Linked DNA regions of Colwellia sp. M166. The protein of the gene in region 1 interacts with the protein of each later gene in a pairwise test. Links are inferred from orthologs where the notes say so. Each region holds a gene or a part of one and is shown on either strand. Other genes may lie near its edges. The genes, in order: secD and pheT.

Evidence for each region.
Region 2: the proteins of secD (region 1) and pheT interact in binary tests that used the Escherichia coli proteins (3 or more experiments, as listed by UniProt). The link is inferred for Colwellia sp. M166 from one-to-one orthologs.

What each region holds. Positions count from the first base shown.
Region 1 is NZ_CP040755.1:1,076,657-1,086,888, forward strand. What follows is about bases 3,156-6,128. They hold secD (protein translocase subunit SecD), read right to left. Parts: upstream 5,580-6,128; coding sequence 3,732-5,579; downstream 3,156-3,731. Other genes in these bases: secF (protein translocase subunit SecF), read right to left, coding at 3,156-3,715; yajC (preprotein translocase subunit YajC), read right to left, coding at 5,739-6,074. Outside these bases: FGD67_RS04915 (TonB-dependent receptor plug domain-containing protein), read right to left, coding at 1-657; FGD67_RS04920 (hypothetical protein), read right to left, coding at 734-2,404; more of secF, read right to left, coding at 2,768-3,155; tRNA guanosine(34) transglycosylase Tgt, read right to left, coding at 6,133-7,263; tRNA preQ1(34) S-adenosylmethionine ribosyltransferase-isomerase QueA, read right to left, coding at 7,388-8,443; aceK (bifunctional isocitrate dehydrogenase kinase/phosphatase), read left to right, coding at 8,826-10,232. UniProt on the Escherichia coli protein: Part of the Sec protein translocase complex. Interacts with the SecYEG preprotein conducting channel. SecDF uses the proton motive force (PMF) to complete protein translocation after the ATP-dependent function of SecA.
Region 2 is NZ_CP040755.1:4,241,627-4,251,911, reverse strand. The notes cover bases 4,122-7,147. They hold pheT (phenylalanine--tRNA ligase subunit beta), read right to left. Parts: upstream 6,828-7,147; coding sequence 4,416-6,827; downstream 4,122-4,415. Other genes in these bases: pheS (phenylalanine--tRNA ligase subunit alpha), read right to left, coding at 6,840-7,147; FGD67_RS19170 (integration host factor subunit alpha), read right to left, coding at 4,122-4,412. Outside these bases: FGD67_RS19190 (hypothetical protein), read right to left, coding at 1-788; FGD67_RS19185 (DUF1415 domain-containing protein), read right to left, coding at 926-1,474; FGD67_RS19180 (ABC transporter ATP-binding protein/permease), read right to left, coding at 1,518-3,305; FGD67_RS19175 (DUF2937 family protein), read left to right, coding at 3,504-4,022; more of FGD67_RS19170, read right to left, coding at 4,119-4,121; more of pheS, read right to left, coding at 7,148-7,820; FGD67_RS19155 (ammonium transporter), read right to left, coding at 8,473-9,765; glnK (P-II family nitrogen regulator), read right to left, coding at 9,840-10,178.

The DNA.
Region 1 (10,232 bases):
AATGATATTGCGCAGTGAAAAATCACCTTTGTATTGCACGATGGCATTTTGTAACTCACTGGAAAGCCCATTGCCTTTACGGTCATAAGTAAAACCGTCTGGTGAATTTTCATCGTAAGCTAGTCCAAGCTCAAAGCTGGCAACAAAGTCTTTCGGTACCGACTTAGTGCGAATATCAATCGCGCCGCCACCAAATGCTGCCGGCATTGATGGTGAATAAGACTTTTGCACCGATAAACTTTCAATAATACTGGCGGGGAAAATATCAAGCGGTATAACATTACGGGTTAAATCAGGGCTTGGAATATTAGCGCCATTTAAACGCGCGCTTGAATAACGCTCACCTAAACCACGAACATAGATATATTTACCATCAACTAAGGTTAAACCGGTCACACGTCTTAAGGCTGATGCGGCATCGCTATCACCGGTTTTTGATATTTGCTCTGCCCCTAAAATATCAGCGACAAAGGCTTGGTTGCGACGCTCTTCAATTACCGCGGCTGCACTGCCTTGTAAGCGAGTTGCTTTGACCACAACTTCTTCCATAACGCTATTCTCGCCAGCTGCTTCTTGGGCGAACACACTTGGCATATTCGCTAACAACCCTAGCCCAACCGCGAGAGAAACTCTTTTAAGTCTGTGTTGAGTTTTCATGTTTACATCCTGCTTTCAAATCAAGTAAAAAAAAGACGCAACTGGTGCTGCGCCTTAATTTGCTTTTAAGCGTTAATTAATCTTGATCTGCGGCTGTAACAGCCGCTTCAACCCATTTGTACCAGTCAGAGCTCGTATCGTTTTCTGATACAGCACCAATGTAATTACCGGCTTGGAAAAAGCTACCTAGACCTGATAAATCATTCGCTGTGATAGTGATATCAGCTGAATCAACATCAGTAGCAAAGGCATTTGACAGCACGCTTGATGTGCTAGCAATACGCACGTTTGCAGCGCTATTATCAAACCAATCCGCTTTCGCTGTACCGGTTAATGCTGCAGGCTCTTTGCCTGAAATAAAGCTTTGCTCACCTTTGAATTCATTAACACAGGCCATCACAGAGTTTGAGAATGAAACTGAATCGGCATTAATTTCGCCATCTGATTTATGTTCGATACAGTTAGTGCCGTTAGCACCTTCTGTTTTGACAATTAATACGTTGTAGTACATAGATTTAATAGCATCATCAAACTTAAAGGCTTGTGATGGGTCATCATCTCGTACTGAGCTACCGTCAGTGGTGATAACCGTTACGTTAGCAAAAGTAGGGTTTGATGTTGGCGCTTCTGAGTACTCAGCGCCGCCGTTTTTCTCGCCGTCAGTTTCAAAACCGTTATTACCCATAAATACATCTGAACCGATAGGGAAAATTCTTTCTGCTTCAACCACTACACCATTTTCAATTACCGCAGGAATAACCACTTCTTGCTTGGTTTCAACCGTACCGTGTTTAACGAATATGTATTGACCGCTACCTTGCCAACCGGCGTCGATATCAATCGCGTCATCTTGCGTGTCAGTTACCGCAATATGGCTAATTGATGCTGCGCCACCGAAAAACTCAATGCCGTCATCAAAACCTTGGTGAATATGAATGTAATCAAACTTAGACGCTGAACCAACAGCATTTAATGTTAGTGAGTTAAGATCATCACCTTCACCGCCAGAGCGTGGACCAGAGCCAGCGTACCAAATTTTTGCAAATTCAATCGCACCACTGTTATCTGCATTATCATTGCCACCAAAGTAGCTAGTAACACCTTCGGTGGTAACATTACAGGTTGTTGCAGCACGCTGTGCGTCAGTACATTGATTGGTAATACCAAAACCATTGATGATAATACCGCCCCAATCAGCGAACTGAGCACCATTTCCAACAACATCTAAACGCTCGTAAGCATTAGCTGAAGTAAAGTTGACCGGTTTTTCTAGTGTACCTACGGCATTAATTTTTGCGCCACGGCCAATACGAATAATCGCTTCACCTGAAGTGAACGCTAAGTTAGCACCTGCTTCAACCGTTAAGGTTGGACCGTCAGTATTAACAGTACAACCGGTTGTGCTATCACAGTCTTTACCCATTAATAACGCGCCAGTAAAAACATGCACACCATCGTTAGGTAATTCAGCAAAAGTTAAGTCTGTTTCAATTTCAATATTTTTACTGGCAAATGCTGCGGGGTAATTACAGTCACGACCATCATAAGCGCCCTGTAGCTCGCCACGAATAGCACAAAGATTTGTCGTACCGGTATCAATACCGCCATCGGTATTGTTTGAGTTATTTGTACTATTATCGACACTGTTATCATTCACGGTTGGTTCAATTTTGATATCACCACCACAACCAACTAAAGCCATAGCACTTGCAATTACACTTACTTTAAATAGAGTTTTGATATTCATTACAGTTCTGCTCCGCAGATTTATTATTAAAAAATTTGCGATAATAGTACGGAGAATAAATGACAGAATTGTTGAAGTAATGTGTAGTTTTTATTTCACTAGTTTGACAAACAGATGACAGCATTAAGTTAAAAAAATCATGACATCAGCTAGAAATAAAAAACAAAAAGATAAATAAAGGACTTATATACAATAACTTAAAGAAAACCTCTAAGTTTAAAAAAGAACTATGTTAAATAAATAGCAGCCAGATAAAGCAATAATTTTATTTACATCAAAATTTAATGGTATAAAAAAACCGAGCATAGTTGCTCGGTTTTTGTGTTTATTTTAGTTAATCGGTTCGCACCGATTGACAATTGCTTAAGGCGTCATCTCTTCTTGATCAGCGCCTTCTTTTTCAATCACTTCTGGGATTAAGTCTTCTTTTGAAATACCTAATGCCAAAGCCACCGAACTAGCAACATAAACTGATGAGTAAGTACCAACAAATACACCTAATAGTAATGCGGTTGCAAAACCATGTATTAATGCGCCACCTTTAAAGAATAAAGCAGCCAATACTAATAAGGTAGTAATTGAGGTGATAATAGTACGTGAAAGCGTTTGTGTTAAAGAGATATTAATTATTTCTTCTGCACCACCAACACGCACTTTTCTAAAGTTTTCTCGAATACGATCCGAGACCACAATAGTATCGTTGAGCGAGTAACCTATTACTGCCAATATTGCCGCAAGTACGGTTAAGTCAAACTCTAACTGTAAAACAGAGAATAAACCAAGTGTTAGCAATACATCATGAAACAAGGCAAAAACAGAGCCTAAAGCGAAACGCCATTCAAAACGAAAAGCGACATAAACCAAGATACAGATCAATGCGGTTAGCATGGCTAAACCGCCCTGCTCTGCTAACTCATCACCAACACTGGCGCCAACAAACTCAATACGACGCATATCAATGGTTTCACCAGTACCGGATTGAAGAATATCAAGCACTTGGTTACCTAGCATTTCAGCCTTAACATCTTCACGTGTCGCTAAACGAATGACAACATCACGGCTTGAACCATAAAACTTAACCACAGCATCATCAAAGCCATTAGTATCCATGATTTCGCGGATTTTATTTAAATCAGCGGTTTTATCAAAACCAATCTCGATTAACGTGCCGCCAGTAAAATCTAAGCCAAAGTTAAGTTTATTCGTTGCCAAGGTAAAAACCGAGGCAAGCATCAGTACAAGACTTAACAGTAGCGCAGCCTTACGGTAACTCATGAAGGCAACAGTATTTTTTAATTGTAAAATTTGCATAATATTGAAGCCTTACTTATATAGACAGTTTATCGAGGCGTTTACCACCCCAAACAGCGTTAACAACCGTACGTGTACCGACAACCGCAGTAAACATTGAAGTAATAATACCGATTGATAACGTTATTGCGAAACCTTTGATCGGTCCGGTACCAACAGCAAATAAAATCAAAGCAGCAATTAACGTGGTGATGTTAGCATCAATGATAGTGGAAAATGCGGCATCATAACCTTGGTGAATTGACTGTTGAATAGACTTACCTTCACGTATTTCTTCACGTATACGCTCAAAAATAAGTACGTTAGCATCAACCGCCATACCCACGGTTAATACGATACCGGCCATGCCTGGTAAGGTTAAAGCCGCACCAGGGATCATTGACATAATACCAATAATCAACACTAAGTTGGCACCTAGTCCTAAGTTAGCTACTACACCAAAGGCACGATAATAAATCAACATAAATAAGAACACTAAGCCAAAACCTAGCATAATAGCTTGAAAACCTAATTGAACGTTTTCAGCGCCTAATGTTGGTCCAACCGTACGCTCTTCTACAATTTGAATTGGCGCAACTAAAGCACCCGCTCGTAGTAATAACGCTAGATTATGTGCTTCAGCTTGGCTACCGGCACCGGTAATTCTGAAGGTTTTACCTAAACGTGCTTGAATAGTCGCAACACTGATCACTTCTTCAACTTTCTCGAAGATAGTATTACCTTCAGCATCAACACGATTAGTCGGTTTGAATTCAATGAATACCGTCGCCATTGGCTTACCGATATTGCTCTTAGTACTGTTTGACATTTTGTTGCCACCAGCAGAATCTAAGGTAATATTAACTTGTGGACGACTATATTCATCAAAACTTGAACCGGCATCAACAATATGATCACCGGTAAGCATGACACGTTTTTTCAATAAAACCGGTTGACCGCTACGTTCTTTTAATAATTGCGAACTACCCGGAACACGGCCATTAAGCGCTGCCCCTAAGTCACCTTCAGTATCAACTAAACGAAACTCTATCGTTGCTGTTGCACTTAAAATTTCTTTTGCTTTTGCAGTATCTTGCACACCCGGTAACTCGATAACAATGTGCTTTTTGCCTTGACGTTGCACTAACGGTTCAGCAACACCGAGTTCATTGACACGGTTACGAATAATAGTAATGTTTTGTTGTAATGCATACTCGCGAGTTTCTTTTAACTTTTGCTCACTCATCTTAACGGATAATGTTAAGTTACTTTCATCACTAGCAAATAATAAATCACGATTTTGCTTTTCTAAAAAAGATTCTGCGTTAACTAAGTCATCAGCATTACGAAAGTGAATATTAATGGCATCATTAACTTGTTTAACTGAACGGTAACGAATATTTTCAGTGCGTAAGCCAGTACGAAAATCATCTACTAAACTTTTTTGTACCTTAACAATAGCTTCCTGCATGTTAACTTCCATCAAGAAGCTAACACCGCCACTTAAATCTAAGCCTAACTTCATTGGTGTACCGCCAATGCTTGCTAACCACTGTGGAGTTGCGGGGGTCAGGTTCAAGGCGACGGAATGTTGGTCACCCATGCTATCTTCAAGTAAATCACGCGCGCGTAACTGTTGCTCTGTATCTTTAAAACGCGCCAAAATCTGGCCGTTTTCCATTGCGATACTTGCGAAAGAAATCTTATTTTCATCTAGATGAGACTTTACTGTATCTAAAGTTGCGGCAGTTGTTTCTATGCCACGTAAACCAGAAATCTGTACCGCTGGATCTTCAGGATATAGGTTTGGCAACGCATAGATTGCACCAATAGCAACTATAAATAGCACCATCAATGTCTTCCATAATGGATATTTGTTTAACACAATATCATCCTATTTTCTTTTGAATCACTCGAATATAACGACTTAATAGTAGAGTGATGTTTATAAATTTTTCATTGTTATAGTTACTCAAAAGTGCCAATTGATAATAATACCAACCAGCACTTTTAATATAGCTATAGCTAAACCAATAAGATCTCGTTATAGAGACTTCATTGTGCCTTTTGGCAATACGGCGTTAATTGCGCCTTTTTGTACAGTAACTTCAGTACCTTCAGCAATGCTTACTACGATAAAGTCTTTTTCGTCAGAAACTTTAACAATTTTACCAACAATGCCGCCTTGTGTTAATACTTCATCACCTTTTGATAATTCAGACATTAAGCTTTTGTGCTCTTTTACACGTTTAGCTTGTGGACGATAGATCATAAAATAAAACACTAAGCCAAATACGGCTAACATAATTAACATTGATGTACCGTCAGCACCTTGAGCAGGTCCTGCAGCAGCGTGGGCTTGGCTAATAAATAAACTCATAAATTCCTCTTATTATTTTTTCTAATTAATTTTATAAAATGGTGAAGTTGAAACTGTTTTAACCTGCTTCTGCGCCAGCTAATGGCGGAACAGGTAAATCGCGTAACGCATAGAATTGTGCAACAAACTCGTCTAGTTTGCCTTGCTCTATCGCATCACGCAATCCTTTCATAACACGTTGATAAAAACGTAGGTTATGTAGGGTATTTAATTGCGAGCCTAAAATTTCATTACACTTATCTAAATGATGTAAATAAGCACGTGAATAATTTTTACAAGTGTAGCAATCACACTCTGGATCTAATGGGCCTGTGTCTGTTTTGTGACGGGCATTTCTAATTTTTATCACGCCATTGGTGACAAATAAATGTCCGTTACGCGCATTACGTGTTGGCATAACACAATCGAACATATCAATACCGCGACGAACGCCTTCAACTAAATCTTCAGGTTTGCCTACTCCCATAAGATATCGGGGTTTATTTTCGGGTATCAAGGGCGCGGTATGATCTAATATTCGAATCATATCTTCTTTAGGCTCCCCTACTGATAAGCCACCGATAGCATAGCCATCAAAGTCGATACTGGTTAAGCCATTTACCGAGACTTCACGTAAATCTTCATACATGCCGCCTTGTATAATACCAAACAACGCGTTTTTATTACCTTGATGTGCATCTTTAGAACGCTGCGCCCAACGTAATGATAGCTCCATAGAAACTTTTGACTCTTCATGGCTGGCTGGATATGGCGTACATTCATCAAATATCATCACAATATCTGAGCCTAAGCTATTCTGTACTTCCATTGAACGCTCAGGGGTTAACATAATTTTTTCACCATTGACTGGCGAGCTAAATTTAACCCCTTCTTCAGTAATTTTACGCATTTTGCCTAAACTAAAGACCTGAAAACCGCCAGAGTCAGTTAAAATTGGCTTATCCCAATTCATAAAACCATGTAAACCACCGTGTTGTTCAATGATTTCAGTGCCTGGGCGTAACATGAGATGAAAGGTATTGCCTAACAATATTTCAGCGCCGGTATCAGCAACTTCTTCAGTTTTCATGCCTTTTACTGTGCCGTAGGTTCCTACCGGCATAAATGCTGGGGTTTCTACAGTGCCGCGATCAAACGTTAAACGACCACGCCTTGCTTTACCGTCAGTGCTTAGCAATTGGTATTGCATAATTTTTTTTTCTCTACTCTGAGTATCTTTTGTCATATCTTATCCTTTGCCCACTAGCGAAACAGGCTAGTAGCTTTTCTGTTTTAGTGGCTAAGCTAAGGCCTAGTTCACTATAATTTACTACCTATGCTGTATGTTGATCTCGTTTGGTTAAAAACATCGCATCACCATAACTAAAAAATCGATATTGCTGCTCAACCGCATGTTGATAGGTATTCATAATATTTTCGTAGCCAGAAAATGCACTCACTAACATCAATAAGGTGGATTCAGAAAGATGAAAATTAGTAATGAGGGCATCAACAATTTCAAACTCATAACCGGGGGTTATAAAAATATCGGTATCACCATAAAAAGCACTAAACGGTTTATCTTGTTCTTTAGCAACTTTCGCAGCACTTTCTAATGAGCGTACAGAAGTAGTACCCACAGCAATCACTTTACCACCCTGCGCTTTGGTTTGCTTTATTTGCTCAACAACACTTGGCGGTACTTCAACATATTCAGCATGCATAATATGATCGGCAATTTCATCAACCTTAACCGGTTGAAATGTTCCGGCACCAACATGCAAAGTCACAAAAGCAAAATCAACACCTTTGGCTTTTAACTTTGCCATTAATGTATCATCAAAATGCAACCCTGCCGTAGGTGCTGCTACCGCACCTGGTTTTTCATTATATACTGTTTGATAACGCTCACGGTCGCTGTCTTCGTCAGGGCGATCGATATAAGGCGGCAATGGCATATGACCAATGTCATCTAATATTGATAACACCGGCTGTTCGCCATGAAACTCAAGTTCGAATAAAGCATCATGTCTTGCCACCATGGTAGCTGTAACTTTGCCTTCAAGCAGTATTTCACTACCGGCTTTAGGGGATTTACTACAGCGTATATGTGCTAACACTCTGCGTTCATCTAATAAACGCTCAACCAGCACTTCTAACTTACCGCCACTCGCTTTTTGACCAAACATGCGCGCTGGGATCACGCGAGTATTGTTAAAAACTAAGAGATCACCAGCTTCAACGTGATTAATAATATCAGTAAAAGTTTCATCGCGACATTCACCGCTATTACCACTAAGGGTTAATAAACGACTGGCTGAACGGTTAGCTTTCGGGTATCGAGCAATAAGCTCTTCAGGTAAGTCAAATGAGAAATCGGCTACGCGCATGATAAATAAACTAGTTTAAAGATGAAAAAACGCGTAATTTTAGTGCTGCACGGCACGAATAGCAAGCATTAACTTATAAAACAAGGCTAAGCGAATAGCGCGATTAAGCTCAGATTGCTAAGGCGGCATCACTATCATTAATAACGACTATAAGCTAAAAATAATCACTCAAAAGCAATGTTTTAACGTATGCTGAAATCAAACTTTATTGTGATACCAATTCTCTGACCTTTGTTTTCTTATTGTGTATAGAGCAGATATGTCAGGACAATACGTGCGCTTGATCAATAGCAAGCACTTGTCATGACAGCTAGCATTGACTTGCCCTATCTTAATCAGCACAATCGGCTAATAACTGACTGAAATTGGCCATAGGTAGCCCATGAAAAATCTTGCTTTTGCCATCGCTAAAACGATTATTAACGGTTTTGAGCGACACATATATCTTTACAGTGAAATTACCCAAGCAGCCAAACAGCGCTTTGAACAATATCGTTGGCATGACATTCAAACAGCAGCAAAGGCACGTACCGATTTCTATGATCAGCGTGTTGGTGAAACCTTAGACACCATCAAACAAGATTTTTTTATCACCACACTCGATGATGAGCTTTGGCAACATGTAAAAAACAGCTATATTGAATTACTGAGTTTACATCCACAACCTGAATTAGCGGAAAGCTTCTATAATTCGGTTTTTTGTCACCTTTTTGAGCGAAAGTATTATCACAATGCCTATATTTTCGTGCAATCAACCGCCACTCGTTTAGATAAACTACCAACACCCAAAATATTCACCAGCTATCACCCTGATGAACATGGGTTGTATAAAACCATTACGCTGATCATTAAGAGTCAAAACTTTTCACTGCCCTTTGCGCACTTAAAAAAAGATATCAATACTTTAATTGCCAAGTTTCGCCAACAAGCACATAAAACTCGCTACCAATTATCTGACTTGCAATTTGATATCCTCGATTCTGTTTTTTACCGTAATAAGGGCGCCTATATTATAGGGCGAGTGATCTCCCCCGCCGGCGAAACGCCATTTATTATCTCGTTGTTAAATACTGAAAAAGATGGCTTATTTATTGATGCCTTAATTACAAAAGGTGAGGATATGGCAGTGGTATTCGGCTTTGCTCGTGCCTATTTCTTCGTCGATTGTCAGCACCCACATGCCCTTGTCGACTTTCTCAACCGTTTAATCCCGCATAAAACCCGTGCTGATTTGTATTCCGCCATTGGCTTTCATAAGCAAGGTAAAACACAGTTTTATCGTGACTTTTTAAACCATCTTGATAACAGCGATGACAAACTGGAACTCGCTCCTGGCATAAAAGGTATGGTGATGTCAGTCTTTACTCTGCCATCTTACCCTTATGTTTTTAAAATTATTAAAGACAAATTTTCACCCAGTAAAAATATGACCCGAGCAGATGTAAAGGGCAAATATCGCTTAGTAAAATTACATGACCGTGTTGGCCGAATGGCTGATACCATGGAATATTCTGAGGTTGCTTTTCCTAAGCAACGCTTCTCAGTAGAGTTATTGGAAGAGCTTAATACGGTTGCGCCATCATTATTGCGCTTTGAAAATGACTTAGTGATCATTAAACACATGTACATCGAACGTAAAATGACGCCTTTGAATTTGTATTTAGCGACAGCAAGTGATGAAGAAGTTGACAATGCCATGTACGGCTACGGCAAAGCGATTAAGCAATTGATTGCCGCAGATATATTTCCTGGTGATATGTTACTGAAAAATTTTGGTGTCACTCGTCAC
Region 2 (10,285 bases), 3.2 Mb from region 1 along the record:
TAAGCAGAAAAAGTATCCGTAATGGTATTGGTTTGATCACCAGATGCTGTCATTTGTAAACCAAAAATTTCCCGATATAAAATACCTTTTACGTTATAAAACATCGGCGCGATATAAGCTAAACAAAAAATAAATAAAGCTATAGCAACAAAACCCAGTTCAGAGCCGCCTGCCGCAGCTATCGGCAATGCAGAAACCACAACGGCCAAGGCTAAGACCGCATAAAGCGAAAAAATTTTAAACCACTGAAAACGGGTTGCTTGCAAGCTCACCGAAATGGCTTTTATTGGCGACATTTGCTTTTCAACAATTAAAGGCAAGGCCAGCGATAACGCCACGGCTAAAAATATCCCAGGTAAATAGAATAAGGTTAGCCCAATAGTCACCAGTGTTGACGTTAATAAAGCACAAACAGCAACCCAACTACCACGCTTTAAAAAAGCAAAAATCAATTGTGGCCGTGTTTTTAAGCCGACAGAATGAAAAACCCCCATCATTTCAACTCCGACAATGAATGGGTAGACCACTAACGTCACTATGATATTAAGCAAGGTTGCCGATTGTTGGTCTTGAATGGCAACTTCAATGCCACCTAATTGACTACTCACTAACATAGAAACCAACATACCGATGATCAAACAAGTTACTAAGCCCAAATTAATTGCCATACGTGACTTTAAAGTGATTTGCCATGCTTCTTTTAATATCGCGGTAACATCAAGCGAGTATTGACCTTTAATCGCTTCTTCAACACTACCACCAACTTTTACAACCGGATCTTTTTCCACAAAAAATATTACCTAATTCGTAAACGCGCTATCAACGTTTATCATCTCTTAATTGCCGTCAGTATATCGTAATTTGTACCTGTGTGTGAATAAGCAGAAGAAAGTTGTGAAAATTTGATAAAATACTCTTTTATCAGTTAGCTATTATTTTTAATTTTTGCCAACAGGCTCTTGAAGTACTGAGCACCTTTCTGCTCGGCTAAAGCAATATTATTATCGGGAATAGCTTGCGGGTTTTTATAAACACTCAAGACTCTTGCCATACCTTGTTCACGAATTAAGTGCAATGTCGGGTAAGGTGAGCGATTAGTAAAATTACTAGCATCGTCATAATTAGCATCGGCAAAGCAATACTCAGGATGAAAAGTCGCAATTTGAAAAACACCTTCAAAGCCCTGCTCAACCACAAGTTCATTAGCGTAATCAACCAAATCTAAAAAACGATTAAAGCTTCTAAAGCCATCACGGTAAATTAATAAACTGGTTTCTATTTCCGAGTTAGCTTGTAAGTAATGGCATTGTGCTAGTAATTCAGTTAACGCTGACTTTAGCTGTTCTTGGGCGCTGAGATGATAGTGAATGGTTTGATTAACAAATTCTTTCTTCGCGAATGGGCAAAAATTCAAACCAATAATGACTTGTTCAAGCCATTGTTTCGTATGTTCTATTTCAGGTATTGTTGTCATAGTATGGACTTAGTTTAGTTTACTTCTTATTCAAGTGTTTATTTTAACTCTGAGTACTTTGCTGCAGTTGCCACATGGTAAAATAATGGCCTTTTTTGGCTAATAAGCCCTTATGCGTACCCTGCTCAACAATTTCACCCTGCTGCATCACCATGATATTATCAGCGTCTACTATAGTTGATAACCTATGGGCAATAACTAAACTGGTTCTATGCTCAGCAACTTCTTTTATCGCGGTTAATATCGCTTGCTCTGATTGGCTATCAAGCGAAGATGTTGCTTCATCAAAAACTAAAATCCGCGGATTTTTTAAAATAGTACGAGCAATCGCTACTCGCTGCTTTTCACCGCCAGAGAGCTTTAAACCACGCTCGCCAACAATAGTTTCCATGCCATCAGGTAGTCTAGCGACAAAATCTGATAAATGAGCCATTTTAAAAGCATTATTAACTTTTACTTCATCAGCTTTAGGTTCACCATAGTGAACATTGGCAAACAGCGTATCATTAAACAACACGGTATCTTGCGGCACAATACCAATATTTTTTCGTAAGGAATGTTGAGTAACTTGGCGAATATTTTGCCCATCAATGGTTATTTGACCACTGTCACAATCGTAAAATCTAAATAATAATTTAACTAAAGTTGATTTTCCTGAGCCGCTTTCACCAACTACAGCCACTTTTTGCCCAGACTTAATAGTGAATGATATATTTTTGATAATTGGACGTTTAACATCATAAGCAAACGACACACCTTCAAAGTTAATTTCTGCTTGAGACAAACTTAGTACATCAGCATGTTCATCATCTTCTACTTTGGGCTTCTTCAACATCAATTCAAACATCTGCTCAATATTGGCCAATGAGCCTTTGATTTCACGATAAACAAAACCTAAAAAATTCAGTGGGATAAAAAGTTGCATCATGAAAGCATTAATCAATACGAAGTCACCTAAGGTCATTTTTTCATAAGTTACTTGATAAGCAGCAAGTGCTAACATCGCCGTCATTGAGCAGGAAATAATCAGTGCTTGGCCGCCATTTAAGGCAAATAAAGATAGTCGATTCTTCATCTTTGCCTGTTCCCAGCTAGCTAATTGGTTATCATAAGCTGAGGCTTCATATGCTTCATTCGTAAAATATTTAACCGTTTCATAATTCAGTAAGCTATCAATAGCACGGGTATTACTCGATGAGTCAGCCTTATTCGCTTCACGTATAAAGCGTGTACGCCAGTCTGTCGCATAAACAGAATACCCGATATACAGCACGATAGAAGATAGCGTAATAAGCGCAAACCAAATGCCATAATTCACTAATAAAATCCCCACCACCATGACAATTTCGATCAGCGTTGGGATAATATTAAAAATCATAAAGCGCATTAAGAAATTAATGCCTGAAGTCCCGCGATCAATATCGCGTGACAAACCGCCAGTTTGGCGATTTAAATGAAAATCTAAATCTAATTTATGCAGATGCTGAAAAACTTTTAGGCCAATTCGACGAATTGCTCGTTCAGTAACACGTCCAAACAAGGTATCACGAATTTCAGCAAATATAACTATGGTGAGTCTAACGAGTCCATAAGCCCCCACTAAAGCAAACGGCACTAAGTAAACGCGGTTTTCTTGCTGAGTATCTAAAACATCAACAATATCTTTAAGAATAAAAGGTAAATAGACGCTAGCAACTTTGGTCAGTACTAGGCAAGCTAAAGCAAAAAATATACGTGCTTTAAACTCAAGTAAATAGGGAACTAATAGCTTAACAACACGCCAATTAAAGGTAGTAACTTCTTGCTCGGGCTGATGGGATGATCTGCGCATAGGGTTGATAAATTCCAATTAACGTTTAGGAAAAATACAGCGAACTTATGTCATAATATATTAACATCGATACCGTATTAGGTCTGAAAAATATTCACTTTTCATCACTGGCACCGTTAAGAAGAGCTCATTGTCTATGAACTTTTTTTGTAGTTGTGCTAACGTGAAACTATTCTTCTAATTCTGTGACTCGCTCTTATGTTTGCCTTGATTAATAATATTATCGATCGCTGTTTCTTTACTGCTATTTTCATATTGGGTGTGCAGTTACCTGAGTTTATGCAGCAATATCAGCAGCGCCTAGCAGGTCATTTGGCTGAAGCTCAATCGCAATTAAATCAATTTGAAATGATAGCCCAACAGCATTTTGATGGCAGCATAGTGACCATGATCACACGCTACAAAGACAATAGCGAAGCCGCTATTATTAGCACAGGAGAACTCATTGAACGCTTATCTTTGCGTGTTGACTACCTCGCTAACCACTTAGCACAGATAAGCCAATCCGATTATCTAGACAATGTTTATCTGTTTATTTGGCATTTAGACCGAGAAATTGCTAATGGTACTGCTGAGCACTTCTCAATGGCCATTCCGCTTGAGCTAAACGCTATTGCTACTGGTGGCACACTGGCTATTACTGCTCTGATATTAAAAGCATTAAGCATCAGCGTGGTTAAATACCCTTTCAAGAAAAAGTTAGCACAAAAAAATTAATCATGCTTTTATTGCACAGCAAAAAAGGTTGCCAAGGCAACCTTTTTATACAGTACTAATGCAAGTACAGCACTAATGCAAAACTGAACGGTTTACTTATTCGCCATTGCCGTCTTCGACGCGACTTTTAAGTTTTTGCCCAGGACGAAAGGTTACGACTTTACGTGCTGAAATTGGAATATCTTCACCGGTTTTAGGATTGCGTCCAGGACGCTCACTTTTAACTCGAAGATCGAAATTACCAAAACCAGACAACTTTACTTGCTCGCCTGTTTCTAGCGTTTCACGAATTTCTTCGAAAAACACTTCAACCATATCTTTTGCGTCGCGCTTACTCAGCCCAACTTTTTCAAATAAATGTTCTGCTACTTCTGCTTTTGTTAGCGCCATTATTTAATCCCTCAGAGATGCATTTAGTTCAGTTTTCAATGTATCAACCACTCGGTCAACTACGTCAGTGATATCCTTTTCTGCTAAGGTTTTATTATTATCTTGCAATGTCATTGCTATTGCTAAGCTCTTAAAACCAGATTCAATACCATTACCTCGGTATACATCGAACAAGTTTAGATCAACTAAATAATTTCCGCCAACCTTTTCAATAAGTTGTAGGACATTATTTGCACTTACTTGCTCTTCAACAACCACAGCTATATCACGTCTATTGGCCGGAAAGCGAGATATGTCGCGTGCTTGCGGGATGTTTTGTGTACAAATTTCAGTCAATAAAAGTTCAAAAATTAATGTTCGGCCATTTAAACCTAATTTTCTTTCTAATTCAGGATGTAAGGCACCAACGTGACCAACTAAAACACCATTTTTGTGAATGGCAGCCGTTTGGCCTGGATGTAAAGCATCAACTTCCGCCTTTGAGAAAACAAAAGCACTTTCGTTACTTGTTAGACTAAGCAAAGCTTCAACATCTGATTTAATATCGTAAAAATCAGTTGCTGCTTTTTCGATATCCCAATGTTCTTCACTACGTTGACCGCTAACAATACCCGCGATCATATTATCTTGACGAACGCCATTCTCAGCACTTTCATCAGGAATAAAACGTAAACCGGTTTCAAATAAGCGCACTCGCCCTTGTTGACGGTTTTGGTTATAGGCTACAGATTGTAATAAGCCGGTCCATAAACTGATACGCATTTCTGACATTTCAGATGAAATAGGATGTGGTAAGGTCATCGTTGCTTGACCAGGATGCAATTGCGCCTGTACTTTCGGGTCAACAAAGCTATACGTGATCGCTTCTTGGTAACCACGATTAACTAAAACATTACGTAACTTACTTACCGGTAGCTGTGCTTCTTTTTGCTCACGCATCGCTAATGTCGCTTTTGGTGAAACATTAGGAATATTGTTGTAACCAAAAATACGCGCGACTTCTTCAATTAAATCAACTTCAATACTGATATCAAAACGATACGCAGGTACAACGACTGTCCATACTTTCTCTGCATCGACACCGTCTTCAGTAACACTAAAACCTAAACGCGTTAGAATATTAGTTACTGTTGCATCATCAATATGATGGCCAATACGGCTATCTAATTTGGCACGACGTAAGGCCACTGTTTTTTCAGCTGGAACATGCTCTTCAGACATAGCTTCAACAATAGGTCCGGCTTCACCGCCAACAATTTCAAGTAATAATTGTGTCGCACGTTCCATGGCATCACGTTGTAGCTGAGGATCAATTCCACGCTCATAACGGTGTGATGCATCGGTATGTAAACCATACTGACGTGCTTTACCTAAAATAGCTAAAGGGGCAAAAAAAGCGCTTTCTAAAAAGATATCTTTAGATTCGCTAGTAACACCTGACGCTAAGCCGCCAAAAATACCGGCCATGGCCAATGCTTTTGCATCGTCAGCAATAACTAAGGTTTGGGTCGACAATGTCACTTCATTACCATCTAGCAATGTTAGTTTTTCAGCGTCATTCGCCAAACGGACATTAATGCCACCATCAATCGCAGCTAAATCAAAGGCATGCATTGGATGACCTTGCTCTAAAAGCACATAGTTCGTGACATCAACCACAGGGTCAATTGCACGTGTGCCACAACGACGCAGTTTTTCCACCATCCATAATGGGGTTTGTGCATTGATGTTAATATTTTTAATCACCCGGCCTAAATAGCGCGGACAGGCTTTTTCAGCTGATAAGGTAATCGCTACCGTATCGTCAATCGTTGGCGTAACCGCGGTGATAGTTGGCTCTGTAACGCTTAAGCTATTCAATACACCAACTTCACGAGCTAAGCCTTTAAGGCCTAAACAATCACCACGGTTAGCGGTTAAATCGACGTCGATGGTAACATCATTAAGATCAAGGTATTCTCTTACGCATTGACCAATAGGTGCATCACTGGCTAATTCCATGATGCCATCAGAATTATCAGCTAAACCGATTTCTGACTCACTACACAACATACCGTGTGAAGGTACACCGCGAAGTTTTGCTTTTTTAATTTTAAAGTCGCCCGGTAATACCGCGCCAACAGTGGCAACCGCAACTTTTAAACCTAAACGACAGTTTTTAGCACCACAAACAATATCGACTAACTCGCCGTCATTAAAATCTGGTCCTAAATTAATTTTTGTTACTTGTAATTTGTCTGCATCAGGGTGCGGACCACATTCAACCACTTCACCAATTAATACACCACTAAATTCGCCTGCAACAGGCTCAACGGCGTCTACTTCAAGACCAGCCATGGTAATTTGATGGGCTAATTCATCTGAAGATATAGCAGGATTTACCCACTCACGTAACCAAGATTCACTAAATTTCATTATATGGCTTTCCTACTTGAACTGTTTTAAGAAGCGAAGATCATTTTCAAAGAATGAACGTAAGTCATTTACGCCGTAACGTAACATGGTTAAACGTTCAACCCCCATACCGAAGGCAAAACCAGTATAAACTTCAGGATCAATGCCGACACTGCGCAGTACATTAGGATGCACCATGCCACAGCCCAATACTTCTAACCATTTGCCGTTTTTACCCATAATATCAACTTCTGCAGAAGGTTCTGTAAATGGGAAATACGATGGACGGAAGCGAATTTCTACTTCTTCTTCAAAAAAGTGATGTAAGAAGTCATGCAACACCCCTTTTAAGTGCGTAAAACTCACGTCTTTATCAACCATTAAGCCTTCCACTTGGTGGAACATTGGCGTATGCGTTTGGTCGTAGTCATTACGGTAAACTTTACCTGGCGAGATGATACGCAAAGGTGGTTGTTCTTTTTCCATGGTACGAATTTGCACACCCGAGGTTTGTGTACGTAAAACCAATTTAGGATTAAAGTAAAATGTATCGTGGTCTTGACGCGCTGGATGGTGCTCAGGAATATTCAAGGCATCAAAGTTATGAAAGTCATCCTCAACTTCAGGGCCTTGTTTCACAGAGAAACCTAAATCACCAAAAAAGCTTTCAATACGCTCAATAGTGCGCGTCACTGGATGTAAACCGCCTAATTCATCACCACGACCGGGTAATGTAACGTCAATAGATTCTGCGGCAAGTTGTTGCTTGATAACTTCGGCACGTAATAACTCACCACGCTCAGTTAGCAGCTTTTGTACCTGCTGTTTAGCGATGTTAATCACTTGACCCGCTTTGGGCTTTTCTTCTTTTGGTAACTTGCTCAGGCCTTTCATTTGTTCAGTGAACAAACCTTTTTTTCCTAAGAAGTTAACGCGAACTTGGTCAAGTTCTACAGGATCAGTTGCCGCCGCAATAGCTTGTTCTGCCTGCAATATAATATCGTCTAAATTCATGAGTTCCTCTAAAGCGTGTTCAAAGCGCCCATATTTCTTAGTATTTAACTATAGGGCATTAACATCGGCCTAATTTGGCCTTTAGCTAGACTTTTTCGATTAATAAAATGGTGAATGATTTTACACAAAAAATTACTGATAAAGTAGGGTAAATCTACGTTTTTCAACAAAAAGTTAATGTCTGTAATTTTTACTTTTATAAAACTAGGTGATTTTTCAGCTTATGATGGCTTAAATATTAATAAAATGACAAAAACCTATACCCGCTCCACTTCAAAATGCAGATTTCAGCAAGTCGATAACGGGTTAGCACCAAGGCATTGATTGAAGACGAAACCCTGGGTGGTGAAGGTAGAGCGAAGCAGGATGCCAGAGCCGAGAATAGTTATTCTATTATCGAAATCAATAACGCTGGAGATGACTCGTTATCGGCTTGCCCGCAGGGAGCTATGCTAGAAAATTAGTCCTGCGTTGCAGTACTTGATAAGTGAGAGACCATTATCGACGTATCGCGCCTTGATCAGAATGCCTAGCTTAGCGCTGAAGTTGCATCTTGAAGTGGTACGGGTATATTACGTTAAACATAAAAAAGGCTTCTATTATCGAAGCCTTTCTTTACGCAAAACACAGGTTTAAAAGATAGTATTAGCGCCTATAGGTTATAACCCACCTCATCATGCTCTATTAAATCTAAACCGGTAATTTCCTGCTCTTTTGACACCCGTAAACCTTTAGTCATAAAGCCGACTAATTTAAATAACAAATAAGAGACAACCGCGGTATAAAGAATAGTTGAACCGATACCAATTAACTGCACAGTAACTTGCCCTAACATAGTACTAATACCTTCAGCATAGCCAAAACCACTAAAGGCACCTAGCTCTGTCGAGGCAAAAACACCGGCTAATAAAGTTCCCAATATACCGCCGATACCATGGACAGGAAAAACATCTAAAGAGTCATCAATTTTAAGTTTTTGCTTAATATAAACCGTTGAGTAAAAACAAACGATACCGGCTGAAACACCAATAATTAAAGCGCCACCAGGTCCAACAAAGCCTGATGCTGGCGTAATAGTACCTAAGCCCGCAACCATACCAGTAACGGCACCTAAAACACTGGCTTTACCAAATTTTTTCCACTCAATTGCCGCCCAAGTCAATGCCCCTGCTGATGCAGACAAATGTGTCACTATCATTGCCATAGCGGCGTCACCATTAGCGGCCAAGGCACTACCACCATTAAAACCAAACCAACCAACCCAGAGCATACCCGCACCGGTTACTGTCATTGTCAGGTTATGTGGCAACATTGGCGTTCGTGGAAAACCATGGCGAGGCCCTAACACTACCGCAGCAACTAATGCAGCAACACCGGCGGTAATATGGACAACAATACCACCGGCAAAATCATATACGCCCATTTGTGCTAACCAGCCACCACCCCAAACCCAATGAGTTACGGGAGCATAAACAACGAGTAGCCATAAACCTGAAAACAGTAAAACTGCAGAAAACTTCATTCTTTCAGCATAAGCACCAATAATTAAAGCAGGCGTGATCACCGCAAAGGTCATTTGAAAAAGCACAAATAAACTTTCAGGAATATCACCAGCAAGGGTTTCTTTGGTCATTCCTACCATTAACACTTTACTGAAATCACCAATCCAAGCATTGCCTTCACCAAACGCTAAACTGTAACCCACAATGAACCATAAAATGGATGAAAGTCCAGCAATAGCAAAACATTGCATTAAAATTGATAGGATATTTTTTCGACGAACTAAGCCGCCATAAAATAAGGCTAAACCCGGTAAGGTCATTAATAGCACCAACGCGGTAGCCGTTAATATCCAAGCAGTATTAGCACCATTAAGCGCTGGCTCGGCAGCAAAACTTGGCAGAGAAAAAGTTAACGCCAACAGTGTGATTAATATTTTATTCATTTTACATTCACTATTAAAATTTTTAGGCTAAGTGTACAGAATTAAATTGCCGGTTTTCGAGTAACAGTACTTAATTAAATGGCATCATCATCTGCTTCACCGGTTCGAATACGCATAACACTTTCAATATCAGTAACAAATATTTTGCCATCACCAATTTTTCCAGTATGTGCTGAGCTAATAATGGTCTCTACAACTCGTTCAGCAAAATCATCTTTCACAGCAATTTCGAATTTAATTTTTGGCAGAAAATCAACTGAATACTCAGCACCACGATAAAGCTCAGTATGGCCCTTTTGACGACCAAAACCCTTCACCTCTGTTACTGTCATACCATCAATGCCAATTTCACTTAATGCTTCACGAACATCATCCATTTTGAAGGGTTTAATAATTGCTGTGACTAATTTCATTCGCTCACCTTTAGTGCATTTGTTATCAATTAAATTGTAAAATTCATTATTTATAATATTACTAAGCACCATTTATACCCAAAATAAAAAGAATATTAAATTCAACA